4 regions of the Arthrobacter sp. B0316-1-20 genome follow, and region 4 is predicted to be linked to each of the others. Evidence: riboswitches for the same ligand, from Rfam matches in the RefSeq annotation. Region 4 holds a riboswitch; each other region holds the start of a gene.
What was found. A riboswitch is a leader RNA that binds a small molecule or an ion and turns the genes downstream of it on or off. The one in region 4 is predicted to bind S-adenosylmethionine.
Positions count from the first base shown of each region.

Region 1: linked by a shared signal. The riboswitch ahead of AC5RW2_RS02845 (bifunctional o-acetylhomoserine/o-acetylserine sulfhydrylase) and the one ahead of AC5RW2_RS25485 (methionine ABC transporter ATP-binding protein) in region 4 are both predicted to bind S-adenosylmethionine.
Region 2: linked by a shared signal. The riboswitch ahead of AC5RW2_RS13505 (PIN domain-containing protein) and the one ahead of AC5RW2_RS25485 (methionine ABC transporter ATP-binding protein) in region 4 are both predicted to bind S-adenosylmethionine.
Region 3: linked by a shared signal. The riboswitch ahead of AC5RW2_RS29670 (bifunctional o-acetylhomoserine/o-acetylserine sulfhydrylase) and the one ahead of AC5RW2_RS25485 (methionine ABC transporter ATP-binding protein) in region 4 are both predicted to bind S-adenosylmethionine.

Region 1 covers NZ_JBNHHC010000001.1:635,887-643,525, reverse strand. The annotation lists gene metX (homoserine O-acetyltransferase MetX) at 1-446, opposite strand, end outside; gene AC5RW2_RS02845 (bifunctional o-acetylhomoserine/o-acetylserine sulfhydrylase) at 527-1,852, opposite strand; SAM riboswitch class IV at 1,920-2,034, opposite strand; gene AC5RW2_RS02840 (VOC family protein) at 2,262-2,903, shown strand; gene AC5RW2_RS02835 (hypothetical protein) at 3,078-4,046, shown strand; gene AC5RW2_RS02830 (CPBP family intramembrane glutamic endopeptidase) at 4,178-4,957, opposite strand; gene AC5RW2_RS02825 (PDR/VanB family oxidoreductase) at 5,064-6,020, opposite strand; gene AC5RW2_RS02820 (amino acid ABC transporter ATP-binding protein) at 6,040-6,837, opposite strand; gene AC5RW2_RS02815 (amino acid ABC transporter permease) at 6,834-7,639, opposite strand, start outside.
Region 2 covers NZ_JBNHHC010000007.1:98,829-106,467, reverse strand. The annotation lists gene AC5RW2_RS13510 (Nramp family divalent metal transporter) at 1-519, opposite strand, end outside; gene AC5RW2_RS13505 (PIN domain-containing protein) at 797-1,198, opposite strand; SAM riboswitch class IV at 1,503-1,626, opposite strand; gene AC5RW2_RS13500 (TM0106 family RecB-like putative nuclease) at 1,889-5,464, shown strand; gene AC5RW2_RS13495 (superoxide dismutase) at 5,693-6,322, shown strand; gene AC5RW2_RS13490 (pyridoxamine 5'-phosphate oxidase family protein) at 6,517-6,945, shown strand; gene AC5RW2_RS13485 (FMN reductase) at 7,058-7,639, opposite strand, start outside.
Region 3 covers NZ_JBNHHC010000026.1:22,439-30,077, forward strand. The annotation lists gene AC5RW2_RS29655 (SGNH/GDSL hydrolase family protein) at 1-509, shown strand, start outside; gene AC5RW2_RS29660 (winged helix DNA-binding domain-containing protein) at 521-1,708, shown strand; gene metX (homoserine O-acetyltransferase MetX) at 1,799-2,866, opposite strand; gene AC5RW2_RS29670 (bifunctional o-acetylhomoserine/o-acetylserine sulfhydrylase) at 2,947-4,272, opposite strand; SAM riboswitch class IV at 4,340-4,454, opposite strand; gene AC5RW2_RS29675 (VOC family protein) at 4,657-5,298, shown strand; gene AC5RW2_RS29680 (CPBP family intramembrane glutamic endopeptidase) at 5,457-6,236, opposite strand; gene AC5RW2_RS29685 (PDR/VanB family oxidoreductase) at 6,357-7,313, opposite strand; gene AC5RW2_RS29690 (amino acid ABC transporter ATP-binding protein) at 7,332-7,639, opposite strand, start outside.
Region 4 covers NZ_JBNHHC010000018.1:29,743-37,381, reverse strand. The annotation lists gene AC5RW2_RS25525 (SDR family oxidoreductase) at 1-297, opposite strand, end outside; gene AC5RW2_RS25520 (phosphotransferase) at 429-1,232, opposite strand; gene AC5RW2_RS25515 (putative quinol monooxygenase) at 1,325-1,645, opposite strand; gene AC5RW2_RS25510 (DUF1990 domain-containing protein) at 1,797-2,333, opposite strand; gene AC5RW2_RS25505 (MmcQ/YjbR family DNA-binding protein) at 2,337-2,741, opposite strand; gene AC5RW2_RS25500 (DUF1206 domain-containing protein) at 2,909-3,748, shown strand; gene AC5RW2_RS25495 (MetQ/NlpA family ABC transporter substrate-binding protein) at 3,789-4,712, opposite strand; gene AC5RW2_RS25490 (methionine ABC transporter permease) at 4,738-5,430, opposite strand; gene AC5RW2_RS25485 (methionine ABC transporter ATP-binding protein) at 5,427-6,494, opposite strand; SAM riboswitch class I at 6,609-6,699, opposite strand; gene AC5RW2_RS25480 (LLM class flavin-dependent oxidoreductase) at 6,779-7,639, opposite strand, start outside.

The DNA.
Region 1 (7,639 bases), on a different contig from region 4:
GGGAACGTAGCCGCCCATTCAAGCGCGCGGGCGCCACCCATCGACCCGCCGAGCACCGTGTGCCAGCGCCGGATCCCCAGCGCGTCGGCCAGCCGCGCCTCGGCGCGGACCGAATCGCGGATCGTGACGAACGGGAAACGTGAACCCCACGGCGTCCCGTCCGGAGCCGGCGACGAGGGACCGGTGGAGCCGTAGCAGCCGCCAATCATGTTGGCGGCCACGACGAAATAGCGCTCCGTGTCGATCGTGGCACCGGGGCCTACCAGGTCGTCCCACCAGCCGTCCTCGTCCGAGTAGCCGCGTGCGACATGCGTGCTGCCGGTCAGGGCATGCTGGATCAGGACGGCATTGGACGCGTCCGCATTCAGGGTGCCCCAGGTCTCAAAGCCGAGGACCACCTCGGGCAGATAGCCGCCGGCTTCCAGCTCCAGCGCACCAACCGGCATCCGGCGCAGGATGCCGTCGGTTGCCTGTTCCACCAGTTCCTGCGGTTGCACTATCGTCACGCTGCGCTCTACCTGCTTGCCTAGTCGTCCGCACCCTTGGCGGCGCGGAAACCGGCCTCCAGGTCGGCGATGATGTCGTTGGCGTTCTCGATGCCTACCGACAGCCGGACCAGACCGTCGGTCACCCCGGCCGCGACCCGTTCCGCGGCCGAGAGTTGGGCATGGGTGGTCGACGCCGGGTGGATCACCAGCGAGCGCACATCGCCCAGGTTGGCCACGTGCGAGTGCAGTTCAAGGCCGTCCACAAAGCGCTTTCCGGCCTCGATGCCGCCCTTGATTTCGAACGCGACGATGGCGCCGGTCCCCTTCGGGCCGTACTTGCGGCCGCGCTCATACCAGGGGCTGGAGGGCAGGCCAAGGTACGCGACGGAGGCAACGTCGTCGTGCTCTTCCAGGAATTCGGCCACCCTCTGAGCGTTGGCCACATGCCGCTCCACGCGCAGGCTCAGCGTCTCCAGCCCTTGGGCAATCAGGAAGGCATTGAACGGCGAGATGGCGGACCCCAGGTCGCGCAGCAACTGCACCCGGGCCTTGAGGATATAGGCCAGGTTGGCGCCCAGAGCGCCGTTGACGCCGAGGTCGCGGGCGAAGACCAGCCCGTTGTAGGTGTCGTCCGGCGTGTTGAACCCGGGGAACTTTTCGGGGTCGGCGGCGAAATCGAACGTGCCGGCGTCGACGATCACGCCGCCGATCGCCGTCCCGTGGCCGCCGAGGTACTTGGTGGCCGAGTGGAGCACGATGTCGGCCCCCCACTCGATCGGGCGGATCAGGTACGGGGTGGACAAGGTGTTGTCAACGATCAGCGGCACGCCGTTTTCGTGGGCGATGGCGCTGACCGACTCCAGGTCCAGCACGTCCTGGCGCGGGTTGGAGACAACCTCGCCGAAGAACGCCTTGGTATTCGGCTTGACGGCATCGCGCCACTGCTGCAGGTTGTCCGGATCCTCGACGAAGGTGACCTCGATGCCGAACTTGGGCAGCGTGGTGCGCAGCAGGTTGTAGGTGCCGCCGTACAGGCTGGGGCTGGCCACGATGTGGTCGCCGGCCTCGGCCAGGTTGAGGATGGAGAACGTCGACGCGGCCTGGCCCGAAGCAAGCAGCAGGGCGCCGACGCCGCCCTCCAGGTTGGCGATCCGGGTCTCGACCGCTTCCTGGGTGGGGTTGCCGATCCTGGTGTAGATGGGTGCCAGTTCGGACAGGGCGAACCGGTCGGCCGCGCTCTGCGCGCTGGGGAACACGAACGACGTGGTCTGGTAGATCGGCAGTGCGCGGGCGCCCGTGGCGGCGTCCGGCTCCTGCCCTGCGTGGATCTGACGGGTTTCAAAGGACCAATCGGCGTTGGACATGGTGCAACTCCTTCACTGGAAGGGGCCATCCGGGATCCGGCCGTGCCGGCATGTCTGTCCCGGGTGTGACCCGCGCTTGCGCACCGCCTTATGGCGGCTGCCTGGTCTTCACCCGGGGCACCCCACCGCGGTTGGAGGGTTGCCGGCCAGCAAACCGGGGTTTTGCGCTGGCACTCATGACCTGCCTCCAGTCTCCGCAGACAAGCCGGCGGCCGCAACAATATGACACCTTATGACTGGGCACCCGTCTCGGGACCGCCTTTCCGACAGTCCGCTTCGTCACTGTTGCCGCCGCGTGCCGGGGAGGCGGAATTGCTGTCCGGAACGGCGCGTTCCCCACGAGCCGCAAATTGAGTGACTTAGGTCACCCTAAGTCGAGAGCGGGTTCACAAAGTGCCAAGATAATGCCATGCGCTTCGACCATGTTTCTTATGCCGCTGAACCCGACGGTCTGGCTGCCACCTCAGAGCGGATCTCCAAAGCCCTGGGCATCGACGCCGTCAAGGGCGGGGTTCACCCCCGCTTCGGCACCCGCAATATGATCTTCCCCCTCACCGACCACCATTACCTGGAGGTCGTGGAGGTGCTCGACCACCCCGCTTCCGATAAGGCCCCCTTTGGCCAGGCCGTGCGGGCGCGGTCGGAAGCCGGCGGCGGCTGGATGGGCTGGTGCGTGGCGGTCGACGACCTGACCCCGTTCGAAGAACGACTGGGCCGCCACGCGGTTCCCGGCAACCGCAAGTTCCCGGATGGGCAGGAACTGAGCTGGCAGCAGATCGGGATTAAGGGCCTCATCGCCGACCCGCAGGTGCCCTACATGTTGCGCTGGGACGACGGCACCGAACCGCTGCACCCGTCCAACGCCCGCCCCGCCACGGTCAAGCTGATCGGCCTGACCATCGCCGGCTCTTCCGAGCGGGTGGCGGACTGGCTGGGCACGCCGGTCGACGGCCTGCTGGACGACGTCAAGGTCGCCTGGACGGCACCGAACGGTACGCCGGGCATCCTGTCCGTCCGCTTCGAAACCGCCCACGGGATCGTCGAACTCTAAGTTCTCCCGGCATCGCTCCGTTTCGGGCGTCCGCTCCGCGTTATAGAAGGAGCAGACGCCCGAAACGGAGCTTTTGCGTTCACAAGCCCTCCAGATCGACCTGCAGGGCAGCGTTTTTCCACACAGCTCCTCCCCGCGTGCCCGACCGCCATGAGGTCGCCGAGGCTGTCCCGTATGGACGTGAAACTGATCTATGTGAGGGACCTGGAGAAGTGTGGTCCAGGACGCCGGGATGTCGCCCGACAAGCTGCGGAAGAACAATTGGTCCGCTTGCGGCGCGGCGTGTATGCGGCCGCCGGGGAATACTCGCGGTTGCCATGGTGGGAGCAGCAGCGCCTGCACATAGAGGCCGCCGTCGGCACCGGACGCACCGACAGAGTCCTTGTCCAGCGCTCTGCGGCGGCGGTGTGGGGACTTCCGGTAATCGGCCGCTCTCTGGACGTGGACTTGTTGGCTTACAACGGCACGCATGGTCGGTCCCGTGGCGGAATCCGGTGGCATCGCAGGGAACTTTTGGAACCCCTCGTTAGCCGCAACGGCTACCTGATCACTTCCCGGGCACAAACCGTTGTCGATTTGGCGGCGCATAGTCCCTTCGCTGAGGCCGTTCCCGCAATGGACCATGCGCTTCGCGTGGACCGCCACCTCGGCCTTCCCGCCCTGCAGGCCACCCGGATTCTTGATCTGGCCGGTTCTTTGCCACCGGGAAAGTCAAACCGCGTGAAACGGGTTCTCGCCTTCGCCGATCCCGCCTCGCAGTCGCCGGGCGAATCGTACTCCCGGGCTCTGATGTACCTGAACCACTTCCAGGAGCCGTTACTGCAGTACCCTGTCTTCGATTCGCAGGGAGTTCGTGTCGGCATCGTCGACTTCTACTGGGAACAATTTCGTCTTGCCGGCGAATTCGATGGTGCAGGAAAATACTCCCGAAACGAGTACCTTCGGAGCCGTAGTCCCGCCGACGTAGTGGAGGCGGAAAAGAGGCGGGAGGACCGCATTCGGGCGACGGGGGCGGGAATGGTTCGCTGGATGTGGGATGCGCTCCAGCCCACCGGTACCGACACACCACTGGGTCTCGTCCGGTCCCTTTCCATGGCGGGCCTTCCCCAGGATAGGTGGAACAACTCGTGGAGGGGCATGTAGCGGCCAATTCTCCCCAGCACCACTCCTGACTTGCGGGCGGGCCGTTGCTCCGGTTTGGGCTGCGGCTCTGGAAAACAGCAGGAGCACGTGTACCAGGCTCCAATAGATGGCCGGCAACTCTTTTGTGCCCGCTACGTGCCGATGCCGATGGCCGGCCCCAGCAGCGTGTAACCGACGAAGCCGGCAATATCCAGCAGCGCGTGCGCCACCACCAGCGGCATCACCCGCTTGGCCTTTGTATAGGCGTAGCCGAAGACCAAACCCATGAGGAAGTTCCCGATGCCCGGCCCGATGCCCTGGTAGAGGTGGTAGGTCCCGCGCAGGGCGGCGCTGACGAAGATCGCGGACCAGATGCCCCAGCCGAACTTCGCGAAGCGGTTGAAGAGGTAGCCCACCATGACCACCTCTTCGAGGACCGCATGCCGCAGCGCGGACAGGACCAACACCGGAACCGTCCACCAGTATTCATCCAGGGCCGCCGGGACAATGGCGGTGGTGATTCCCAGCGCCCGGCCGGCGGCATAGACGCCCAGCGTCCCGACACCGATCACCAGCGCGAGCAAAAAGCCCAGGCCGAAGTCCAGCCGCGGCCGGGAAAACGTGAACCCGATCGCACGGAAGGCCGACCGGCCGGGAACGGTCATCAAGAACAGCACCAGGGCCACCGGTACCAGCGCAAAGACGATGCCCAGCATTTGGTACACGAAGTCGAAGAGCTCCCGCTCGTTCAGCACCGGGTTCAGCGTGGTCGTCTGCGAGGCCAGCGGAGCGCGGGTCATTTTTTCCAGCAGGTTCACCACGGCGTAGACCGCCGACTGCCCGAGCGAGAGTCCCAGGACGATCAATACCTCTGCCCGGTAGTACCTGACCGTGCGCCGCGTGCCCTCGGCGGCGACCCTCTGCTTGTCCATAGCCTCCATCTTGCCAACAGAACCGCGGGAGTCATCGGCCTAAGGCGCTTCCGTTCCGTGCGCGGCTGCTCCCGTGGCCCGCGTCGGCGCCGGGAACGCTTGGCTGCTACAAGTCCAGCAGCAGGCGCCGGCCCTTGCATCGCGACACGCAGATCATCATGGTGTCTCCGGCCTCGCGCTCGTCGTCGGACAGCAGCGAGTCACGGTGATCGATCTCACCACCCAGGACGGGGGTTTCGCAGGTGCCGCAGATCCCCTCCCGGCAGGAATTCAGCGGGTGGATCCCGACCGCTTCGAGGGCCTGCAGAATCGATTCCCCGGGTCCCACCGGAACCTCGGTGCCGTCGGCCAATTCGACCGTGAAGGCCGAGTCCCCCGCCTCCGCCGGCGGCTCGGCCGTCCCGGAGGCTGTGAAGCGCTCACAGTGGAAACGCCCGGGGTTGTCCCAACCGTCCGCGATCGATTGAATCACGTTGAGCAGGGGTCCGGGTCCGCAGGCGTAAACGTGTGTTTCCGGCGGCAATTCGTCCAAGAGTCCGGCCAGCGGGTAGAAGCCGCTTTCGTCGTCGGCGTGGATATGGATGTCGCCGTCGAGCGCTTGGATTTCGTCGAGGAACGCCATCGAAGAACGGCTTCGCCCCAGATAAAGCAGGCGCCAGGGCACGCCGGCTTCGGCAGCTTCCCGGATCATCGGCAGAATCGGGGTGATGCCGATGCCGCCGGCGATGAACACATAGCCGGCGGCGGGAGCCAGAAGGAAGTTGTTACGCGGTCCCCGGACCTGGATCTTGGTGCCGGGCCTGAGCATGTCGTGCACGTAGGCGGAGCCGCCGCGGCCCTCCGGCTCGCGCAGTATGCCAAGCCGCCAGGCGGAGCGGTCCGCCCGCCGGGAGCACAGCGAGTACTGGCGCAGGAGGCCGTTGGGCAGGAGCACGTCGACATGCGCCCCCGCGTCCCACTCCGGCAGCTCCTCCCCCAGCGGATGTTCCAACTGGAGGGAGACCACGCAGTTGGACTCGTGGCTGATCGACCGGACTTCGACGTCGAAAAATTCTTCATTCATGGTGGCACTCACAGGGGTATCAGGCTGCTGCCGGTTCGGCGAGAACGGAGGCTAGGAAGGCCCTGGTTCGTTCGTTTTGCGGATTGGTGATGACGTCCCGGGCGGGCCCCTCTTCCACGACATGGCCGTCGTCCATGAAGACCACGCGATCGGCGACGTCGCGGGCGAAATTCATTTCATGCGTCACCACCACCATCGTCATGCCGGACATGGCCAGGTCCTTCATCACCTTCAGGACCTCTCCCACCAATTCGGGATCCAAGGCGGAAGTGGGCTCGTCGAACAACATCAGCTTCGGTTCCATGCACAGGGCACGGGCGATCGCCACCCGCTGCTGCTGGCCGCCGGAAAGCTGGCGCGGATACGCATCCGCCTTCTCGCTCAGGCCGACTTTTTCCAGCAGCGACTTCGCTCTGGCCACCGCTGTCGCCTTCCGCTCCTTCCGGACCAGACGCGGCGCCTCGATGAGGTTTTGCAGGACGGTCATGTGCGGAAACAGGTTGAACTGCTGGAACACCATGCCGACGTCGGAACGGCTGTGGCAGATATCGTTGTGGCTTTGCTCGTAGAGCCTGTTGCCCTTGAGGTCGTAGCCGACGATCTTCCCGTTGACCCACATCCTGCCGCCGTCGATGACTTCCAGATGGTTGATGCACCGCAGGAAGGTGCTCTTCCCGGATCCGGAGGGGCCGATGAGGCACACCACCTCGCCCTGCTGGACGTGCAGGTCAATCCCCTTCAGAACACGGTTCGAGCCGTAGTTCTTGCAGACCCCGTTCGCCTTGACCATCGGTTCGGCACCGTTCGCTGCTGTCATTTCTTGCCGCCTTTCAGGGAGAGTGCGTCATGGGTCGCGAAAAACCGCTTTAGCTGCTGGAACGGCGTCGGCGGCAGGTTTCGCTGGTTGCCGCGGGCGAACCGCCGCTCCAGGTAGTACTGGCCAACGGTGAGGACGGAGGTGATCAGCAGGTACCAAAGGCTGGCCACAATGAGCAGCGGGATGGTCTCGAACGTGCGTGCGTAGATGATCTGCGCCGAATACAGCAGCTCCGGCACCGAGATCACGCTCACCAGGGCGGTGGTCTTGAGCATGCCGATGGTCTCATTCCCGGTGGGCGGGATGATCACGCGCATCGCCTGCGGCAGCACGATGCGCCGCATTGTCTGCAGCTTCGTGATGCCCAGCGCTCCTGCGGCCTCGGTCTGTCCGTGGTCAACGGAGAGGATGCCGGCCCGGACAATCTCGGACATGTAGGCACCCTGATTCAGGCCGAGGCCGAGGATCGCCGCCGTCATCGGCGTAATGAACTGATTCGCATCCAGGTGGACCCCCGGGATGCCCAGGGTAATGACCGGGTAAAGCGCGGCCAGGTTGAACCAGAACAGCAGCTGCACCAGCACCGGAGTGCCGCGGAAGAAGTGCACGTAGGCGAAGGCAGCGCCGCGCACCACGGGATTGACCGACAGCCGCATGACGGCCAGGACCACCCCGAGCACGATGCCAATGGCCATGCTGATGGCGGTAAGTCCCAGCGTGACGAGTATGCCCCGGCCGATGGAGATGTCGCGCAGATACATCGCCACCACGTCCCAACCGAAGTTCGGGTTGGTGAAAACGG
Region 2 (7,639 bases), on a different contig from region 4:
GGTGACGAACATCAGTCCGACGAAGAAGGCGGTGATCTTCTCGAACATGGCGTACTTGCCGAACCAGACCATGACGAAACCGGCCAGGCCCATCAGGATGGCCCAAGCCCATAGCGGCAGCACCGGGAACACCGCGGCCAGCGGCAGCGCTGCCGACGACATTGCGGTGGCGCCGTATACGAAGCCCCAGATCATGATGTAGGGACCGAAATACCAGGTGGTCCAACGGCCCAGCGAGCGCCAGCCCTCAAAGATCGTCTTGCCGGTCGCCAGCGAGAACCGCCCGGCGCCTTCGACCAGAATGATCTTCAGGATGACGCCGACGATCACCGCCCAGAACAGGCCGTAGCCGTAACGGGAACCGGCCACCAAAGTGGCGACCATATCCGCGGCACCGACGCCGGTGGCCGCCACGACGAGGCCGGGACCGACGATCTTCCACTTGGCGGGAGCGCCGCCGTCGTTGTCCACCCGCGCAGCGGCATCCAGCGCGCCCGGGGCGTTGTTCTCAGTGGCCATGAGCCATGTATTCCTTACCTTAAATGGAGCTTGTCCGCAGAAAACGGGCGGCACGCGTGCCGCCCGTCACCGGACCCCGTTTAGTTTCTCACGCGTTCAGAACGCCCGGTCAGTAAATCACCGAAGGAGCCACACGGGGAACCGTTCGGCGCCGCGATGGCTCCGTTGGGCGGGAATTAGCGGCGCGACTGTGGCCGTTTGCATACCGGATATATTCACAGGCGGTGGCCCGACGGACGTTTTCGTGGTGCCGGCCGTGGGCGCTTCTTTACCGGTTCTATGAGGCCCGGGTCGACTTCCACGGGTCGCATGCCTCAACCGACAGCCGGCGGTAGCCTTCGGCGTTGCCGGACACCACGGTCAGGCAATGCTTCACTGCCGTGGCGGCGATCAGCGACTCGACGGCCGGCACGTCCTGGATCGCCAGAGGCGCCCAGGCCTCGGCCACCTGCAGGTCCACCGGCAGGATGTAGGCGGCGAACCGCTCGGTCAGCTCGCCCAGCCAGGTGTCGGCACGCCCGGCCAGCGCGCTGTCCTGGGTGCTGAGCGCGTGCAGCTCCCCCAGCGTCAGCGCTGAAATGTAGACGCGCGAGCGGCGGCGCCTCTGCAGGAAGTCCACGACGGCGGGGTCCGGGTTCTCCCGCCTGAGCTCGGCGACCACATCGGTGTCCAACAGCAACCCGCGGGCACGCCTCCCGGCGGAGGCCTCGCCGGGCGACGAAGCGGGGCCGGGCGCCGGCCCGGAGCTGGCCGCTGGTGAAGGTACGACGCTGGCCGCTGGCGCTGCCGGGCCGGTCCTGCCTGTCATCGGGCCGCGGCGACGGCGCGCTGCTGCCCCCGGGTTTGCAGTGACGCTTCCAGCAGGAAATCCACAAAGGCTTCCCTCGCTGCGGAGACCTGCTCGTAGTCGGCCAGACTCAAGACCTGAAGTTGCGGAGATTCAAGGGTTTCCATGACAGCCGGCGCCGGGCGCCGAGTCCTTTCGGGTGCTCTTGCCCGCACCGGTAGCCAGTGGCTGATGCAGGCCGCTTCGTCATCCGAACCACCCAACGAGCGTGGGGTTGGTATGTGGCCAAAGTCGGAGCTTGGCGGCCACAATTCTTGAAGCTGTTGCCACTTTAGCCAGTCCGCGTGCCAAATGTCAGAGACCGCGGTCACACCGCGTAACAGGGACCGTAACGTTCCACCTCCCCACTTGTGGTGGCCGCCCCGGCGCATGTTAGCGACCATCCCGGCACAACCATCCGAAACTGTCCGTGTCGGCTGATAGACCTTTGATTGCCGGCAGGCACCGGTCGGCGGCGGGATATCGTTGGGGGGACCCGCCGCCGGCCGGGTTGGCACCTTTCAACGTGAGCAAGGAGGCACGGTGTTTCTGCTCGACTCCGACGTCGACGGGGCTGACCCGGATCTGGTCTACACGGCCACCGACCTGGTCACCGCCGCCCAGTGCGAATACCAGTTGTTGCGCAAGCTGGACGAGAAGCTGGGCCGCTCCCCGGTGCCGGACTTCGGCCGGGACGAGATGCTTGAGCGCACCGCGGCGCTGGGCGATCTGCACGAGCACCGGGTGCTGCAGCAATTTCGCGACAAGTTCGGCTCCGGCGTGGTGGAGATCGCCGAGACGCGCAGTTACACCCGCGAAGACCTGCGCACCAAGCATACCGAATCCCTTGCGGCGCTGCGGTCGGGCGCGGACGTGGTGTTCCAGGCCTCCTTCTTTGACGGCAGCTTCCATGGGCGCTCTGATTTCCTGGTCAAAACCGAGCACGACGGCGGTGCCCCGGCTTACGCCGTCTATGACACCAAACTGGCCCGCCACGCTAAGGTCACCGCGCTGCTGCAGCTGGCGGCCTACGGCGACCAGCTCCTCCAGGCGGGCATCGGCACGGCTCCGACGGTAACGCTGGTGCTCGGCGACGGCCGGCACAGCGACCACAGCCTGACCGACCTGCTGCCGGTCTTCCGCGAACGCCGCGGCCGGTTCCTGGACCTGGTCGCCGGGCACCGGGGACAGCCGGCAGCTGTCCATTGGGGAGACGAACGGATCAAGGCGTGCGGCCGCTGCGACTACTGTGCGGAACAGGTTGAGCTGCACCGCGATCTGGTGTTGGTGGCTAGCATGAGCACGTCCCGCCGCCGCAAACTCCAGGCGGCCGGAATTCGCACCATCGATCAACTGGCGGCGCTGGAATTGCCGGCAGGCGAAGCGCCCGACGGTGCGCTGGCCCGGCTGCGGGACCAGGCCCGCATGCAAACGGGCACCGCCCAGCCGGACGGGCAAGTCACCTTCCGCAAGGACGGTGCCGAACACACCGTTGCCTACCGCGTACTGGAACAGCACACCCTCGCGCGGCTGCCCGCCCCGGACCCGGGCGATATCTTCTTCGACTTCGAAGGCGACCCGCTCTGGCAGGACGACGACGGGATCTGGGGGCTGGAATACCTTTTCGGCGTGGTGGAAAACCCGCCGGCCGCTGGCGGCCCCGCGCCGTTCAAACCCTTCTGGGCGCACAGCCGAGCGGGCGAACGCAAAGCGCTGGCGGACTTCCTGGATTACGTGTCCGAACGGCGGCGCCTCCACCCCGGCCTGCACATCTACCACTATGCCAACTACGAAAAGGCTGCCCTGCGCCGACTATCGTTGCAGCATCTGGTCGGCGAAGACACCGTGGACGAACTGCTGCGCGAGGGCATCTTGGTGGACCTGTACGACACGGTCCGGCACAGCCTGCGGATTTCGGAAAACTCCTACAGCATCAAGAAACTGGAACCGCTCTACATGGGCGACAACCTGCGCTCCGGCGACGTCAAAGACGCGGGCGCGTCGGTGGTGGCTTACGCGCAGTACTGCGCTGCCCGAGATACCGGCAATGACGCTGAAGCCGACACCATCCTCAAGAGCATCGCGGAGTACAACGAGTACGACTGCCTGTCCACGCTGGAATTGCGTAACTGGCTGCTGCGGCTGGCCGCCGAACGCGGCGTTACCCCCGGACGGGCAGCGGCGCCCGCTCCGGCCATCCCGGCAGAAACAGGCACAGACAACGACGAACCGCTGCAGCCGCAGGAACAGCAGTTGCTGGACTACGTGGCGGCAGCAGCCGACCGGGCCGCTTCACGAAACCAGGAGCTGTCGCCGGACGCACAAGCGGTCGCCATGGTCGCGGCAGCCGTCGGCTACCACCGGCGGGAAGAGAAACAGTACTGGTGGGCGCATTTTGACCGCTTGGATGCCCCGGTTGGGGACTGGGCCGATGTCCGCGACGTCTTCACCGTCGATTGCGCGCAGCTGGTTTCCGAGTGGCAGAAGCCGACATCCCGCAGCAACCCTGTCCGGGTGCTCCGCTTGACCGGCCGCCTGGCTCCCGGGTCCACGATCAAGGAAGGCAGCCTGCTCTGCCGCCTGTACGACCGGCCGTACCCGGCGCTCCTCTGCGACCAGAACGACGGCGTCAACCACCGCGCCTTCTGCTTCGGCGCCGAGGTGCTGGAACTGGGCGCGGACGGCGGGAAGGACACGCTGCTGGTCAAGGAGCGGTTGCCGCGCGACGCCGACGAATACACCGAGTTCCCGGTGGCCCTGACGCCGGACCAACCGGTGCGCACTACTTCCATCCGCCAGGCGCTGGCCGACCTCGCCGCTGCAGTTGCGGATACGCTGCCCGGCTTCCCCGCCGAACCGGCGCTGGAGCTGCTGCGCCGGCGTCCGCCACGGCTGGCAACGCTGGCCCAACTCCCCGAGGTCCAGAACCACCCCGATGGTTATGTGGACGCGATCACCGCCGCGGTCCAGGATCTGCAGGATTCCTACGTGGCGGTCCAGGGGCCGCCCGGTACCGGAAAGACGTACGTCGGTTCGCACGCGGTAGCCCGGCTGGTGGCCCTGGGTTGGAAGGTCGGCGTGGTCGGCCAGTCGCATGCCGTGGTGGACAACATGCTGCGGGCCGCCATCGAAAAGGCGGGTGTGCCGCCGGAACTGGTCGCCAAAAAACCGAACGGCAACCATGACCTTCCCTGGCCCAATCGGAGCACTGAGGATGTGACTCGGTTGCTCGAGTCGCCGGGAGGTGCGCTGATCGGCGGAACGGCGTGGACCATGACCGGCTCGGCGGTCCCGGCCAAATCGCTGGATCTGCTGGTCATTGACGAGGCCGGCCAGTTCTCGCTGGCGAACACGCTGGCCGTTTCCCGCGCCGCCAAGCGGCTGCTGCTGTTGGGCGATCCGCAGCAGCTGCCGCAGGTCACGCAGGGCACGCACCCGGAACCGGTGGATGATTCCGCCCTCGGTTGGCTCTCCGCCGGGCATGCCACGTTGCCGCCGGAGCTGGGCTATTTCCTTGCCCTGAGCTGGCGCATGCATCCGGAGCTCTGCCGAGCCGTCTCGGTCCTGGCCTACGACGGGCGGCTGGAATCGGCACCGGCCGCAGCACTGCGACAGCTGCAGGGAGCCCCGGCCGGAGTGGAGTGCGTCTACGTGGACCATCACGGCAACGCCACGTCATCACCGGAGGAGGCCGCCGAAGTTCTCGCGCAGGTCCGCCGACATCTGGGTCTGCTCTGGCGCGAGGGTGGCGCAGCGCAGCAGCGGCCGCTGGCCGGCGCGGACATTCTGGTGGTGGCTCCCTACAACGCCCAGGTCCAGCTGATTCGTTCCGTGCTCGACGGCGCCGGGCTGCCGGACGTCAGGGTCGGCACGGTAGACAAGTTCCAGGGTCAGGAAGCGCCCGTCGTGATCGTTTCCACCGCCGTGTCCGCGGCGGCTGAGGCTCCGCGCGGAATGGAATTCGTGCTTAACCGGAACCGGAACAACGTGGCTGTCTCGCGCGGGCAGTGGCGGGCGGTCATCGTTCGTTCCCGCGCCCTCACGGACTACCTGCCGGCACGGCCCGCGGGCCTGGAGGAACTCGGCGCCTTCGCCGGGCTCTGCGACTGCGGAGGATGAGCCCACCCTGCCCGCGGACGACAGGTGAACGGTCATCTCAGGGGGCAGCCGCCCGTCACGCTGAGGATGCAGGGCTACGTCAGTGGCGAAATCCGCTACGGTGCCAGCCTCGGTCATGTTTGAATGAGGATTGGCAGCTCGGCGGGCCAACCATCTGTTGTCCGTGCCGGCTGGAAGTGTGCACGTAGTAGTTTTCAGCACAGTAATTCCGACGAGAAGAGGAAGAACATGAGCAAGTACGAACTGCCCGAGCTCGACTATGATTACGCAGCCCTGGAGCCGCACATCTCGGCCCGGATCATGGAGCTGCACCACTCCAAGCACCACGCCACCTACGTGGCCGGCGCGAACACCGCACTGGAGCAGCTGGCCGAGGCCCGTTCCAAGGGCGAATTCGGCAACGTGCCGAAGCTGTCCAAGGATCTGGCCTTCCACCTCGGCGGGCACACCAACCACTCGATCTTCTGGAAGAACCTCTCGCCGGAAGGCGGCGACAAGCCCACCGGAGAGCTGGCCTCGGCCATCGACGAGTACTTCGGTTCCTTCGACGCGTTCCGCGGCCACTTCGACGCCGCAGCGCTGAGCCTGCAGGGCTCGGGCTGGGCCGTGCTGGCCTACGAACCCCTCGGCGGCAACCTGGTCATCGAGCAGCTCTACGACCAGCAGGGCAATATCCCGGTGGGCACCATCCCGCTGCTGATGCTGGACATGTGGGAGCACGCCTTCTACCTGGACTATGTCAACGTCAAGACCGACTACGTCAAGGCGTTCTGGAACATCGTCAACTGGGCCGACGTCGCCGCCCGCTTCGACGCAGCCCGCACCGGCGCTTCCGCGCTGATCACCCCGGCCAGCTAACTCTGGCCTGCCGTGCCACTGCACGGCGCTGACTCAGCAGGCACCGCCGTTGGGCCGGACACCCGGCCAAACGGCGGTGCCTCGCCGCTTAACCGGTGGGGCGGCTTGAAGCCGGCACTGCACTTTTTACGGTCGGCGCCCCGCTCATCCCCAGAGGCTTCCTTTCTTCACCGGAAATGTAGAAGATGGGCGGCATGATGTTTGAACATGACGACCCGGTCCTTGAGCTCACCGACGAGCAATCTTGGAAGCTGCTGGAGAAGACCAAGCACGGCCGGCTTGTCCTCACTGCCGCTGGCGAAACCGATATCTTTCCCATCAACTATGTAGCCCGTGACGGCAGATTGGTCCTGCGTACGGCGCCGGGCACCAAGTTGGCCGAGCTGACCATCAACGAACGAGTCCTGTTCGAGTCGGACGGCATCGGCAGCGGCGAAGCGTGGAGTGTGGTGGTCAAAGGCACCGCACGGGTGCTCCAAACCCAGGAGGAAATCGCGGCCGCCGAGGCGCTGCCGGTCGAGACGTGGATTCCCACTCTCAAGGACTTCTACGTGGAAGTGAAGCCGACAAGCATCAGTGGACGGCACTTCAAGTTCGGCGAGCAGCCCGAACGCTTTGAGTGACAAAAAGGCCCGGCCCGGGGTCTACGCGGCGTTGCTGCGCCTGCTGTGACCGACCCCGAACCAAGCCCTTCGTCTAACTCACTCTTCGTCTAACTCAATTGTGGACGCTCATTCAGTGGCCGACACTCGCGAGGATCTCCTCGAAACTCTTGGCTTCGATGCCGCCGCGGCCACGCTCGGTCACCGGAGCCCCCTGCACCAAATCGACTAGTTCGGCAGCAGCGCGGTCGGAACGCTCGGACAGTCCGCCGGTTCCGGCCTCGCCTGCGCCCCAGTCCTCCGGCGCCGCGAAAACTGTGGTCTGCACGGTGCGTGCCCGGAGGTAGCTGAAGAGAGGGCGGACAGCATAGTCCAGCGCCAGCGAGTGCCGTGCACTGCCGCCGGTGGCACCCATCAGCACCGGCTTGCCGGCGAGCGCGCGCGGCTCGACCACGTCGAAGAAAGACTTGAACAGGCCGCTGTAGGAAGCACTGAAGACCGGAGTCACCACGATCAGGGCGTCCGCTGCGATGGTCGCCTTGATCACCTCGTCCAGCTTCGGCCCGGCGTAACCGGTCACCATATTGTTGGCGATATCGACCGCGTAATCGCGCAACTCCACCAGTTGGATCTCGGCCTTATCGCCCTGCAGTCGGAACTGATCCACCGTGGAGGCCGCCAACTGGTCGGCCAACATGCGGCTAGAGGACGGTAC
Region 3 (7,639 bases), on a different contig from region 4:
CCCTGGCGGAGAAGATCGACCGGGCCGTCACCAGATTGGCTGCCTCCGGTGCAACCATCGTGCTGTTCACCGCGCCCGACTTCGGGGAGACCCCGGTGCTCGGCAGTGTCCGCGGCAAGGCCGCCATCTACAACGAGAACCTGCGCACGGTGGCCGCCCGCCACGACGCCATCGTTGCCGACATGTGGGCGCTGCGGCAACTGAAGGCGCCGCAGATGTGGGCGCCGGACCGGCTGCATTTCTCCCCGCTCGGGCACCACACCATCGCCGCCATGGTGCTGGACGCACTCAACGTCGAGCACACGCTGCAGCCGGAGGCACCCAAACCGCTGCCGCCCAAGCGCTGGCGCACCGCGCGCACCGAGGACTTCGTGTGGGCCCGCCAGCATCTGGTCCCGTGGGTGCTGCGCAGGCTCCGGCATCAGTCCTCCGGCGACGGGATCCTGCCCAAGCGTCCGGCTGCCGACCCGTTCTTCGGCCCGGGCATGCCTCCCGGCACGGCCGGATAACGGAGCCTGCCGTGCCGCAACCGGATCCCCAGGACATCCGCCGCCACCGTTTGCGGGCACAGCGGCTCTGGGACCACCCCGCGGACGACGCCGGCGCTGCCTTGCGCTGGCTCCTCGCCTTCCAGTCGCAGGAGTATGTTTATGCCCGCTGGTCGTTGGCGCAACGGACCGGCGGGTCGGCCCGGGACAATGCGGCGGACGTCGACGCGGCGATCGCCGCCGGAACGATCCTGCGCACGCACGTTCTGCGGCCCACCTGGCACTTCGTGTACCGCGACGATCTGCACTGGCTGATGCTGCTCTCCGGACCCCGGCTCAAGGCAGGCAACAAAGGCCGGGACCGGCAACTGGGCCTGGATGACGCGACGGTCGCGCGCAGCAATGAGGTGCTGGCCGCGGCGGTCGCTGACGGCCAGCACCGCACCCGGGATGAACTCGCGTCCCGGCTCACCAAAGCGGAGCTGCTTGAGGACAACGGGGCGAAGTTGAACGGTGCGTCCCTGCGCGGCCAGCGGCTGGGGCATCTGGTGTTCCACGCGGAGATGGACCGGATCCTGGTCAGCGGCACGCCGCGGTCGGCGGGATCCGGCACCGTACAGCAAACGTACGCCTCCTTCGACGAGCGCGTCCCGCCCCTGCGAACGGGCTTCGACAGGGAGGCAGCACTGGCGCGGCTCACCGGGCGGTACTTCGCCAGCCGCGGGCCGGCCTCGGTGAAGGACTGCTCGGACTGGTCCAAGCTGCCGCAGGCCGACATTAGGCGCGGATTGGAAGCAGGCGGGCAGGAGGGATTGGAGCGGACCGAAGCCGATGGGGTGGAGCTCTGGTTCTCCCCCGCAGCCGGGGCCGGCGGCGCACCCACTGCAGTCGGGACCGGCGGCGCACCCACTGCAGCGACCGAATGTCCCCGCGCCGACCTGATCCAGTGCTACGACGAATACGTCATGGGCTACACCAAAACGCGCGGCTACCTGGGCGGTTCGGCCCCGGCGGCGCTGAGCAGCACGGTGCCGCAGCATGTGCTGCTGCTGGACGGCAAGATGGCCGGAAACTGGAAACACGTGCTCAAGCCCGGCCCAGCCGAGCTGCGCCTGAAGCCGCTGCGCGTGTTCAGTCCCGCGGAGCGGCATGCCGTGGACCATGCCGTGGCTCGCTACGCGGCGTTCCTGCGGCGGCCCCTCACGCTGGAACTGGCATGAGGGCCATCGTCAGCCGCCGCCCGCGCTGCGGCTGCGGAGGGTCAACAACTGGATCGGACGCAGCTCGAACCTCGCCGAGCGCTCCCCGGCTCAGGCTCGGAAAAACGCCTGCGTGAGCTCGTCATGTAGCTGGTGGACGTCGGTCAGGAAGCCGTCGTGGCCCAGCGGCGTTTCGATGGTGTGTACCTTGACGGACCCCGGCAGTGCCTCGGCCAACTGCCGCGACTGTTCCGGGAAGTAGAGACGGTCGGAATCTACCGCCGCGATGAAGAATTCCGTCTCCTCAAGGCCGCCCAGGGACTGCTCCAGCGAGCCGCGGCCGCGGGAAACGTCGTGGCTGACCAGGGCCTCGGTGAGCAGGATGTAGCTGTTGGCGTCGAAGCGGGAAACCAGCTTCTCCGCCTGGTAGTCGAGGTAGCTTTCCACTGCATAGCGGCCGCGGGCCGACGGCGTGATGCCACCGAACGGCTGCTCCTCCGCCTGCGCCGAGCGGCCGAACCGGTACTCCAGTTCCGGCTCGGAACGGTAGTTGATGTGCGCGATCCGCCGGGCAATGCCCAGTCCGGCTTCAGGGGCGGGACCACCGTAGTAGTCGCCGCCGGCGAAGTGGGGATCCAGCCGGATGGCCGCGACCTGCGCCTGCGCAAACGCGATCTGTTCGGCGGTGCTGGCTGCCCCACACGCCATCACCGCGCACCGGGCCGTTCGCTCGGGGAACGTTGCTGCCCACTCGAGCGCGCGGGCCCCGCCCATCGACCCGCCGAGCACGGCATGCCAGCGGCGGATGCCTAGCGCATCTGCCAGCCGCGCCTCGGCCCGAACCGAGTCGCGGATGGTGACGAACGGAAACCGCGACCCCCATGGCGAGCCGTCCGGTGCCGGGCACGCCGGACCGGTGGAGCCGTAGCAGCCGCCAATCATGTTGGCGGCCACTACGAAATAGCGCTCCGTGTCGATGGTGGCACCGGGCCCGACCAGGTCGTCCCACCAGCCGTCCTCGTCGGAGGTGCCGCGGGCCACATGCGTGCTGCCGGTCAGGGCGTGCTCGATCAGGACGGCGTTCGACGCATCCGCGTTGAGGGTGCCCCAGGTTTCAAAGCCCAGGACAACCTCGGGCAGGTAGCCGCCGGCTTCCAGTTCCAGCGCACCAACAGGCATCCTGCGCAGGACGCCATCCGTCGCCTGATCCACAAGTTCCTGCGGTTGCACTATCGTCACGCTGCGTTCTACCTGCTTGCCTAGTCGTCCGAGCCCTTGGCGGCACGGAACCCGGCCTCCAAATCGGCGATGATGTCGTTGACGTTCTCGATGCCCACCGAGAGCCGGACCAGTCCGTCGGTCACGCCGGCGGACAACCGCTCCTCCGCCGAAAGCTGGGCGTGCGTGGTCGACGCCGGGTGGATCACCAGCGAGCGCACGTCGCCGAGGTTGGCCACATGCGAATGCAGTTCAAGTCCGTCCACAAAACGCTTGCCGGCCTCCAGTCCACCCTTGATCTCGAACGACACGATGGCACCGGTGCCCTTCGGACCGTACTTACGTCCGCGCTCGTACCAGGGGCTCGACGGCAGGCCGAGGTACGCAACGGAAGCAACGTCGTCGTGCGCTTCGAGGAACTCCGCCACCTTCTGCGCGTTGGCCACGTGCCGCTCGACCCGCAGGCTCAGCGTCTCAAGGCCTTGGGCGATCAGGAAGGCATTGAACGGGGAAATGGCAGAGCCCAGATCGCGCAGCAGCTGCACGCGGGCCTTGAGGATGTAGGCGAGGTTGGCGCCAAGCGCACTTCCGAAACCCAGGTCGCGGGCGAAGACCAGGCCGTTGTAGGTGTCGTCCGGAGTGTTGAAGCCCGGGAATTTCTCCGGATCGGCAGCGAAATCGAAGGTGCCGGCGTCCACGATCACGCCGCCGATGGCTGTCCCGTGACCCCCGAGGTACTTGGTGGCCGAGTGGAGCACAATGTCGGCCCCCCACTCGATCGGGCGAATCAGGTACGGGGTTGCGAGCGTGTTGTCGACGATCAGCGGCACGCCGTTCTCGTGCGCGATGCTGCTGACGGCCTCCAAGTCCAGCACGTCCTGGCGCGGGTTGGAGACCACCTCGCCGAAGAACGCCTTGGTGTTCGGCTTCACGGCGTCGCGCCACTGCTGCAGGTTGTCCGGATCCTCAACGAACGTCACTTCGATGCCGAACTTGGGCAGCGTGGTGCGCAGCAGGTTGTACGTACCGCCGTACAGGCTGGGGCTGGCTACGATATGGTCGCCGGCCTCGGCCAGGTTCAGGATGGAGAACGTGGACGCAGCCTGGCCGGAGGCCAGCAGCAGTGCGCCGACGCCGCCTTCCAGGTTGGCGATCCGGGTTTCCACAGCCTCGCTCGTCGGGTTGCCGATCCGGGTGTAAATGGGCGCCAGTTCGGACAGGGCGAAGCGGTCCGCGGCGCTCTGCGCGCTGGGGAACACGAACGACGTGGTCTGGTAGATCGGCAGCGCGCGGGCGCCGGTGGCGGCATCCGGCTCCTGGCCGACGTGGATTTGACGGGTTTCAAAGGACCAGTCTGCATTGGACATGGTGCAACTCCTTCAACGGAAGGGGTCATCCGGGATCCGGCCGTGCCGGTATATCCGTCCCGGGTGTGACCCGCGCTTGCGCACCGCCTTGTGGCGGCTGCCTGGTCTTCACCCGGGGCACCCCACCGCGGTTGGAGGGTTGCCGGCCAGCAAACCGGGGTTTCACGCTGGCACTCATGACCTGCGTCCAGTCTCGGCGGAGAGACCGGCGGGCCGCAACAATATGACATCTTGTGACCGCCTGCGGTGCTCACTTCCCTGCCTCACCGGGGACACGAACAAACCCTTGGCTGTCAAGGGCTAGCGTGAAGAACCACCACGAAAACACAGTGACTTAGGTCACCCTAAGTCGAGCACGGGTTCACAAAGTGCCAAGATATGCCTATGCGCTTCGACCACGTTTCTTATGCTGTTGAGCCCGACGGCCTGGCTGCCACCTCAGAGCGGATTTCCAAAGCTCTGGGTATCGACGCAGTCAAGGGCGGGGTGCATCCCCGCTTCGGCACCCGCAATATGATCTTCCCCCTGACTGACCATCACTACCTGGAAGTCGTGGAGGTCCTGGACCACCCCGCGTCCGACAAGGCCCCCTTCGGCCAAGCCGTGCGTGCCCGGTCCGAAGCCGGCGGTGGCTGGATGGGCTGGTGCGTGGAAGTGGACGATCTGACCCCGTTCGAAGAGCGGCTGGGCCGTCATGCGGTCCCCGGGAACCGAAAGTTTCCGGACGGGCAGGAATTGAGTTGGCAGCAAATCGGCATCAAGGGCCTGATCGCCGACCCGCAGGTCCCCTACATGCTGCGCTGGGATGACGGCACCGAGGCGCTCCACCCGTCCAACGCGCGCCCCGCAACCGTCAAGCTGATCGGCCTGACCATTGCCGGATCCTCGGAACGCGTGGCCGACTGGCTGGGCACCCCGGTGGATGCCCTTCTCGACGACGTCAAGGTTGCCTGGACCGCGCCGAACGGCACGCCCGGCATCATGTCGGTCCGCTTCGAAACCGCGAACGGCATCGTCGAACTCTAAAGTTCTGGTCCCGGCTGGACGGTACCAAGGATCGCGTTTTTGCAGGGGCTCCCATTTCGGCCTCTTGCGCCACCGTGGGTGGGAGCAAGAGGCGGAACGGGAGCCTTTGGCATGTCCGGTAGGGAACCGCCGGATTCCCGCGGGGTGGGCGGGGCGGTTTAGGTCCCGATGCCGATGGCCGGACCCACCAGCGCATACCCGACAAAGCCCGCGATATCCAGCAGTGCATGAGCAATCACCAGCGGCATCACCCGCTTGACCTTCGTGTAGACGTACCCGAATATCAGCCCCATCAGGAAGTTCCCGATGCCCGGCCCGATCCCCTGGTACAGGTGGTAGGTCCCGCGCAGGGCGGCGCTGACGAAGATTGTGGTCCAGATCCCCCAGCCGAACTTGGCGAACCGGTTGAAGAGGTAGCCCAGCATGACCACCTCTTCGAGGATGGCGTGGCGCAGGGCGGACAGCACCAGCACCGGCACGGTCCACCAGTATTCGTCCAAGGCCGCGGGGACAATGGCGGTGGTGATCCCCAGCGCCCGGCCGGCGGCATAGACGACCAACGTGCCGGCCCCCATCACCAGCGCCAGCAGGAAGCCCAGACCGAAGTCCACCTTGGGCCGGGAGAAGGTAAATCCGATCGAGCGGAAGGCCGATTGGCCGGGCGAGGTCATGAGGAGCAGCACCAAGGCCACCGGCACCAGCGCAAAGCAGATGCCGAGCATCTGGTAGACGAAATCGAAGATTTCCCGCTGGTTCAGTACCGGGTTCAGCTTGGTGGTTTGCGAGGCCAGCGGCGCGCGGGTCATCTTCTCCAGCAAGTTCACCACGGCGTAGACCGCCGACTGCCCCAGCGAAACTCCGAGCACAATGAGCACTTCCGCCCGGTAGTAGCTCAAGGTGCGCGGTGCACTCGCGGTGACCACCTTCTGCTTGTCCATAGCCTCCATCTTGCCAAGGGATCCGGGGTCGGAGACAGTCGGAATGGATCCGCGTTCCACCCTCCCCCCGCCGCTGCATCGGCTTTCGTTGCGGCGCCGGCGTTCCGAGACCAGGCCTCGCTAGAGGTCCAGCAGCAAACGCTTGCCCTTGCACCGGGAGACGCAGATCATCATGGTGTCTCCGGCGTCGCGTTCGGCATCGGAAAGCAGCGAATCGCGGTGGTCAATCTCGCCGCCCAACACGGGCGTTTCACAGGTACCGCAGATTCCCTCACGGCACGAATTCAGCGCGCTGATCCCGGCCGCTTCGAGGGCCTGCAAGATGGACTCATCGGATCCCACCGGGACCTCCGTCCCGTCGGCCAGTTCGACGACGAAGGCCGACTCGCCGCCCGCGGGGGCCACCGGGGCACCGCCGGTAGCGGCGAAGCGTTCACAGTGGAACCGTCCGGGGTCTTCCCAGCCGTCGGCAATCGACTCAATGACATTGAGCAGCGGGCCGGGACCGCAGGCGTATACGTGCGTGCCCGAGCCCTGCTCCGCCAACAGATCGGCCAGCGGGTAGAAACCGCTCTCGTCGTCGGCGTGAATGTGGATGTCCCCACCGAGCGCCATGATCTCTTCGAGGAACGCCATCGAGGAGCGGCTGCGTCCCAGGTAAACCAGGCGCCACGGTACGCCGAGTTCGGCAGCCTCGCGGATCATCGGCAGGATCGGAGTAATACCGATGCCGCCGGCGATGAAGACGTAGCTGTCCGCGGGGGCCAAGACGAAGTTGTTGCGCGGGCCCCGGACCTGGATCTTGGTGCCGGGCCTCAGCATGTCGTGCACATAGGCCGAGCCGCCGCGCCCCTCGGCCTCGCGCAGGATCCCCAGCCGCCAGGCTGAGCGGTCCGTGCGCACGGAGCAGAGCGAGTACTGGCGCAGCAGGCCGTTGGGTAGGAGCACATCCACGTGGGAGCCGGCGTCCCACTCCGGCAACGCCTCCCCCAGCGGGTGCTCCAGCTCCAACGAGACGACGTTGCTGGATTCGCGCCGGATCGAGCGGACCTCGACGTCGAAAAATTCTTCGGTCATGATTCCCCCTTTGCCACGTCAGGCCGCGGCCGGTTCGGCGAGCACAGAGGCAAGGAAGGCCTTGGTGCGTTCGTTCTGAGGGTTGGTGATGATGTCACGGGCCGGTCCCTGCTCCACCACATAGCCGTCCGCCATAAAGACCACCCGGTCGGCGACGTCGCGGGCAAAGTGCATCTCGTGCGTCACCACCACCATGGTCATGCCGGAGTTGGCCAGGTCCTTCATGACCTTCAGGACCTCACCCACCAACTCCGGGTCGAGGGCGGAGGTCGGCTCATCAAAGAGCATCAGCTGAGGCTCCATGCACAGGGCGCGGGCGATAGCCA
Region 4 (7,639 bases):
CGACTCCATGGCCCCGGTACCGGAGTTGTTGACGAACACGTCCAGCCCGCCGAGCTGCTCCGCGAGCGCATCGACCACGTCCCCGCAGCCGGGCAGGTCCGTGGTGTCCAATTGTTCGACGGCGGCGCTGCGGCCGAGTGCGCGGACCTCCTCCGCGGTGGCCTCTGCTCCGTCCCGGTCGGAATGCCAGGTGATCCCGACGTCCATCCCGGCCCGGGCCAGGGCGACGGCGGTGGCCCGGCCAATGCCCGAGTCGGATCCGGTAACGATGGCGGTGCGCGGCGTGAACTGTTCCATGCGCCCATTGTGGCGAAGAACCGGACAGTTGCCACCCCTGCGTGATCGGATCCGACCGTCGACCGCAGGAAATTCTGTGTGCCAGATTCGGCGCCCCCCTGTGCAACGGGCCGGGCAGCCGAGGGCAGGTTCTAGGCAGTGTTGAGCGCCGCGGCCAGCTCGGACCGGATCGAGTCAATCCAGGCTATCCGCCGCGCAATCCGATCGTGTCCACCGCTGCGTTCCCACATGTCAATGAACGCCTGCTCTCCGCGCGCGATGCGAGCCAGAACGAAGGGGCCGGAACGGTGGATGCCCGCGACGATGTGGTCCAAGAACTCGTCGCGCTGGGGGCCGAAGGGAATCCCATAGGCGTCCGCCACGATCCGCAACCGGGAGGCGACGTGGAGGCCCGAGCGGCCGTCGCGCGCCGCGTCCTCCGGGGTTTCCAGCGGAAGCCAGTGTCGGGCCAGGACCGCGAGATCGTGCAGCGGGTGGGTCGGGGCAGCGAATTCGAAGTCGATCAGAGCGGCTGCTCGTCCTCGGCGCACAATGACGTTCTCCATACACACGTCGTTGTGCCCGATGATCCGGCCGCCGCCGGGATATGCCAGCTCGGTGTTCCAGATGGCGTTCGCAGGTGGAACGAAGTCGGCAACGGCGTCATGGAAGGCGCGCAACAGGCGTGCGACCGACGCCAGCAGTTCGGGGGAAAGTGACCACTGCGGAAACGGTGGAACGGCCACCTCTCCCGGAATGTAGCGCAGCCGCTCCCGGCCTTGTGCATCAAGCCCCAAGGGCTCCGGAACCCCGTTGAATCCCCTGGACCTGACATGCTCAAGCAGGCTAAAAACCAGTTCCGTCTGGGCCGAGGCGGGGCGGCGAACCTCATCGCCAATTCTGATGACCGACCCGGCGTTGGCCACCCCGCCGGCCAGTACCTCGCCGTCGTTCATGGGCCATACCCTACCGCGGTGACGCGTCCCTGGGCGGCCGGTTTTTAACCGCGGGTGGGGCAGGCCGCTGCCTGCCCCACCCACTGCATTCGTTAGGCGACGGTCATTTCGCCCATCTCGTCCCAGCCGTCACCGTCAATCTGGCGGCTGATGATGCGAGGAGTCTCCTGCAGATACTGCGGCTGCTCCTGCATGGCCTTCTTGAAGTGCTCGCTCTTCACGTGCGCTTCGGCGGCGTCATCCTTGAAGGCTTCCACCAGGACGTACTCGTTCGGATCCTCCACGCTGCGCGACCAGTCGAACCACAGGTTGCCCGGCTCGGCCCGGGTTGCTTCGGTGAACTCCCGCACCAGCTCGGGGAAGTTGTCGGCGTGCTCGTTCTTGACCTTGAACTTGACCACAATGAAAATCACGCGGATTCAGCCTTTCTCTCGGTGTCCATCAATCCTGTCATGGGCAAAATCGACTACTCAACAGGCGGCCTTCTCCGCGACGGGAAGGCCGCCTGTTGAATAGTCGATGGAGTGCTTCCACGCCAGGTGTCAGGGGAGGTCAGCTGGCCGATCAGCCGGCCAAGCCGCCGGCCAGAGCTTTGGCGGCGGCAACATACCGCCGGGTGACCAGCCGCTGGGCGGCTTCCGCCACCGGCCCGCCTGCCCGGTAAAACCAGTTGGAGTGCCGGCTGAACGCAAACAGGTCGAAGACCACCAGCCCGTTCTCCTCCAGCAACGCCACGAAACCCTCTTCGCCTGACTCCGGGTGTCCCGGCAGCGTGCCATAGCCGAAACCCGTCCGGGTCGAGCTCCGCTCCGTCCACACCACGCGGCAGGGCGCGGACAACCGCAGCGGTCCGACCCCGAATCCGGGCACAACGTCTACGCCTTCGGCGGCCACAGGCGTAGAGGCATCCACCCGCAGGCCGGCCAGCCGGTGGAGCTCCCAGCCCATCAGGCCCTCGGCCAGCCGGCGGAACGCATCCTCCCCGACGCCGACAGCTGTTCGCGTATCGGTGGTCCGGTATCCCGGCGGCGAGGTGCGCTCCCGGGCCAGCCCCACGCCGTCGTACGTCAGCGCGGCACCGCTGAGATCCTTGGCCTGCACCGCTCAGCCCTGCCGCACGTCGTCGCCGCGGGTCAGGCCCATCCAGCCCAGCGACTCGCGGTCCCGGCGCGGCAGCGACGCCACCACCAGGTCGTACGAGTCCTCGATCATGTCCCGCAGCATGTCATCGGGCAGCGCGCCGTCGCAGCGCACTCCGTTCCAATGCGTTTTGTTCATGTGGTACGCGCCGGTGATCTCCGGGTGGGCGGCGCGCAACTGCTGCGCGAGCACGGGTTCGCACTTGAGGCTGATGCTCAGCCGCGGCGCCTGCAGGTCCGAGAGCGCGAACATTTTCGCTGCCCGCCCCGGCGCGCGGACCTTGAACACCGACGCCTCGGGCCCGAACGGAAAGTCCTCGAACGCTCCGGGCAGGGACAGGCAGTATTCACGCAGCGCGGTCGCGTCCATAGGCCCGAGCCTACTGCTACCTGCCGACCCGGTCACGGGGAATGCCCGGTGCGCGGCGGTAAGTTCGGTGGCAGGATGGTGTCACTGATGTTTCACGGGGAACGACGGCGGTGCTGAGGCGCCGCCGTCGAGCGCCGAAATGGGGCCCCGCCCAGGAGAGGAGCACCATGGCAGAGAGCGGCATGCAGCCCAGGCCGACAGCCGACAGCGCGATGGATAAGACAGAACGTGCGGCGGATTCCAAGCAGTTTGAATGGGTGGCGCGCAGCGGTTTCGCGGCCAGCGGGCTGCTGCACGTACTGATTGGCGCGATCGCGCTGCGGCTGGCCTTCGGCGGAGGCGGCGAGGCGGACCAGTCCGGAGCAGCTTCCAGCCTGGCGCAAAACCCGGGCGGGCTCTTCCTCCTCTGGGCAGGAATGCTGGGCGCCGCGGCATTGGCCCTGTGGCAGGCCAGCGAAGCGGTGTTCGGCGGCCGCGGCCTGGAGCAGAAGAAAAAGTGGGGCTACCGGGCGAAGGCTGTGGGCCTGGCCATCGTGTACGGAGCCATAGCGGTGACCTTCGGCAGCTTTGCCCTGGGCTCCGGCAGCAACAGCAGCGAGAAATCGCAGGACGCCAGCACCAAGCTGATGCAGTGGCCGGGCGGAGCTGTGGTGCTGTTCCTGATCGGCGCGGTGATCATCGGAGCCGGAATCTACTACGTGGTCAAAGGCCTGTTCCGGAACTTCCTCGCCGACCTTAAGCCGCTGCCCCCCGGCGGCGTCCGCACCGGCGTGACCTGGCTGGGCATCGTCGGCTTAGCCGGCAAGGGGCTGGCTTTGTTTGTGCTCGGGCTGCTGCTGGCGGTCGCCGCGGTGCAAAACGACCCGCAGGACGTGAAGGGCCTGGACGGCGCGCTCAAGGCGCTCCGCGAGCAGCCGTTCGGACCCGCGGCGCTGGCTGTGGTGGCCGTCGGGCTGATCTCCTACGGCCTGTATCTAGGTGCCCGGGCGCGTTACGCGAAGATGTAGAGCGGCCCGGGCACCCGCCAGCCTGGCGGAGCCGGCCCAGCTACTCCGCGGAAACAGGTGTGAGCACGTCCTTGACCAGCGGATCGTCCGTGCCGGCCAGGTAGTCCTCCAAGCGCGGATCGGAGAAAATCTCGATCAGCTTCTTGCTCTCAGCGGTGTCCTTGAACTGGGTGCCGATCACTAGGCGGGAGGCAAAAGTCTTGGGTGCGGCTGGGAACAGGATGCCCTTGTCGCGGCCGATCTTTCCGGCGTCGAACTGGGAGACGTACCCGATCGCCGCGTCGACCGAATCGAGCATCCGCGGCATGGCCAGCAGGTCGGCTTCCTTCAGCTCGAGACTGCGCGGATTGCCGGTGACATCGCGGATCTTCGCGGTGCGAGGCTCCACTGCCGGATCGAGTTTCAGTAGTCCCTCGCGCTGCAGCAACCAGAGCGCCTGCCCTTGGTTGGCCGCATCGTTTGGCAGCAGCAGGACAGCGCCTGGCGGCAGGTCCTCGACCGACTTGTAGCGGGTGGAGTAAAGCCCGAAGCCCCATTGGAAAAGCTCCACCGTTGGCGTCAGTTCGATGCCGCTGGCGTCCGCCGACTGCTGCATGTACCACTGGTGCTCGAAGATGGTGGCGTGGAACTGTCCCTCGGCCACGGCGCGGTTGGCTTGAATCGGATCCTGCAGGCCCACGGCCTCAAGCTTAACGTCGTAGTCAGGTGCAATCTTTTCGGCGACGAATTTGAGGATCCTTTCCTCGCCGGCCATCGCCGGTTCGAAGTGGACCTTCAACGGCGAGGCGACCTCGCCGTCGGCAGCGGCTGCGGTGGCCGGCCGGGACTGCTGCTGCACCAGCGACAAGCCCAAAACCAGGGCGGCGACGACGGCGATCGCCGCGATGCTCCATGGCAGGGCGGTGGACTGCTTGCGCAAGGTGAAACCGTGGTCGTGACCAGACCCGGTGGACGGTGTGCTCATGTGTGGTGCTCCTGGTTTTGTTCGATTAAGGGCGCAGCAGGGCGCGGGAAATGCGGTCGCCGGCGAACTGCACCAGCTGGACGGTGATGATCAGGACAACGATGGTGGCTGCCATCACGTGGGTATCGAACCGCTGGTAGCCGTACGTGACGGCCAGGTAGCCGATGCCGCCTGCTCCGATGGTTCCGGCGATGGCTGAGTATTCAATCATCGAGATGGTGTTAAGCGTGATCGCCGAGGTTAGGCCGGGCAGCGCCTCCCGCAGCTGGGTCTGACGGATGATTTGCCCGGTGGAACTGCCGGTGACCAGGCCGACGGCCATGTTCTCGCGAGGCAGGTCGTTTAGCGCGTTCTGCACCAGCCGGGCGAAGAACGGAATGCCGGCCAGCGTCATGGGGACAACAGCCGCGGCAATGCCGATGGTCGTTCCGGTGACCCACTTGGTTAGCGGGATAATCGCTGCCATCAGCACCAGGAACGGCAGCGAGCGGCCCATGTTGACCAGCCAGCTGACCACACCATGCAGGCGCGGCCGGGGGAACAATCCGCGGCTGTCCGTGTTGTACAGCAGCACGCCGGTGGCGCCGCCAACCAAGATCACCAGGACCATCACTATGCCGACCATCGCCCAGGTTTCCCCGTAGGAAGGCAGCAGCAGCCCGGGCAGGTCCGCCCAGGGCGTGTCCAGCCCGACGGCCGCTGTTTCGGCGGGCCTCATGCGCGCACCTCGATCTTCTCGTTGGCTTCGTGTTCTGCCGCGGCCGACGGCGGCGCTGTTGCCGGCCGTGTGCCGGCCGTGACTGCCGCAGGGCGATCCGCGACCAGGCCCAGTCGTTCCAGATAGGCGCGCACCTCGGCCTCCGGCCGGCCGGCAACTCCGATTTCGGCCCGGCCAAGCACCGATTCGCCGTGGGCTTCCACCGAACCGCCCAGCAGCGCCACGCGTACACCCAGGCCTGTGGACAGCCGGGTGAGCCACTCCGGGTCCACCGGACCGTGCCGGTAGGAGATGGACAGCGCATAATCAAACCCGACTGGTAACGGCAGCGCCCGCACCGGCAGCAACTGGCGGCCGGCACCGGAACCCGGGTCCGCCACGAGCGCGCCGATCGGCCCGTATTCTGAAACCCGTCCGTTGGCCAGCACGGCCACCTGGTCGGCGACGTGGCGCACCACGTCCATTTCATGGGTGATCAGGATGACGGACAGTCCCAGCTCTGTGCGCACATCGTCCAGCAGGTCTAGGATCTGCTGGGTGGACTCCGGATCCAAGCCGGACGTTGATTCGTCGGAGAGCAGGATCCTGGGCCGAAGCGCCAGGGCCCGGGCGATGCCGACCCGCTGCTTCTGGCCGCCGGAGAGCTGGCCCGGATATGCATTGGCCTTGTGCAGCAGGCCCACCCGGTCCAACAGCTCGGCTACACGGGCCTCGATCTGCGGATGCACCACGCCCAGATTGCGCAAAGGAAGCGCAACATTTTCGGCAACCGTCATCCGGCGCAGTAGTGCGGAGTGCTGGAAGATGGTCCCGATCGCGCGGCGTTCGCTGCGCAGTGCCTGGCCGGACAGTGCGGACAGGTCGCGGCCGTCCACCAGCACCTGCCCCGAAGTTGGCTTTTCCAACAGGGAAATGCAGTGCGAGAGGGTCGTCTTCCCGGCCCCGGATGGACCGACGACGGCGGTAATCTCCCCCTGTTCAATGGTCAGGTTGATGCCCTTGAGCACCTCCGCCGTCCCGGTGCGTGTGGTGTAGCTTTTGTGCAGGTCGCGGATTTCGATCATCGGGGTCCGCCTGCGCTATAGCGTTTCAAACTGCTCCTCAAATTCGGGGAGCCCCGGGGCACGGCCCATCGCGACGGCGCACGCATGGCGCCGCCGGAACGATCCGGCGCTGGTTCTCCATCGGTTCTGGCATTAGCACCGTGCGGCAATTGCCGGGTTGCTGCGGCGTCGTCGAGCCAGATCTCTCAGCCGCTCTGGATGGTTCTTATCGACGGCGGTGCGCTGCCCGGGAGGGGCGGCACACCGCCGTCGTAATTCAGGTGGTTCTTAGCTGAACGCCGAGGTCAGCGGACCAGGGAGTTCTCCAGCCGGAAGCCGGCCGCGCGGTGGTTCCCGGGCAGCTTGTCGCCGCGGCCGAAGAGCTTGTTGCGCAGCGTTCCCGGCGCGTACTCGGTGGGGTATGCGCCCAGCTTCTGCAGCTCCGGCACCACGTATTCCACGACGTCTTCGAAGGTGCCCGGAGTGATGGCGTAGGCCAGGTTGAAGCCGTCCACGTCGGTCTCGTCGACCCACTCCACCAGCTTGGCGGCGACGTCCTTGCCGGAACCGACCGTGATCGGGCCGAAGCCGCCAACGCCGACCCATTCCGCCAGTTGGCGGATGGTCCACGGCTTGCCGCTGTCGCCGGAGGCCTTCTGGAAGGTTTCCACCGAAGACTGGATGGCGTTGGACTTCACGTTCTCGCCGATCACGTCGTCCGGGCCGTAGGTGGACAGGTCCACGCCCATCCAGCCCGAAATCAGGGCCAGCGCGCCGTTGACGTCCGCGTAGGACTTGTAGTCCTCGAACTTCGCCTGGGCGGTGGCGTCGTCCGGGCCGGTCACCACGGTCTGCATGGCGTAGATGCGGACGTCGTAGCGGCCACGGCCGGCGGCCTCAGCGGCGTCGCGGATCTTCTTCACCGATGCCGCGAGCATTTCCTTGGTGGGGCAGGTGACGAACACGGCTTCGGCGTTTTCCGCAGCGAACTGGGTGCCGCGCTTGGAGGCGCCGGCCTGGAAGATCACCGGGGTGCGCTGCGGGCTCGGTTCGGTGATCGCGATTCCCGGCACCTTGAAGTACTTGCCCTCGTGCCGGATTTCATGCACCTTCGCCGGATCCGTGAAAACGCCGGACTCGCGGTCCTTTACCACGGCGTCGTCTTC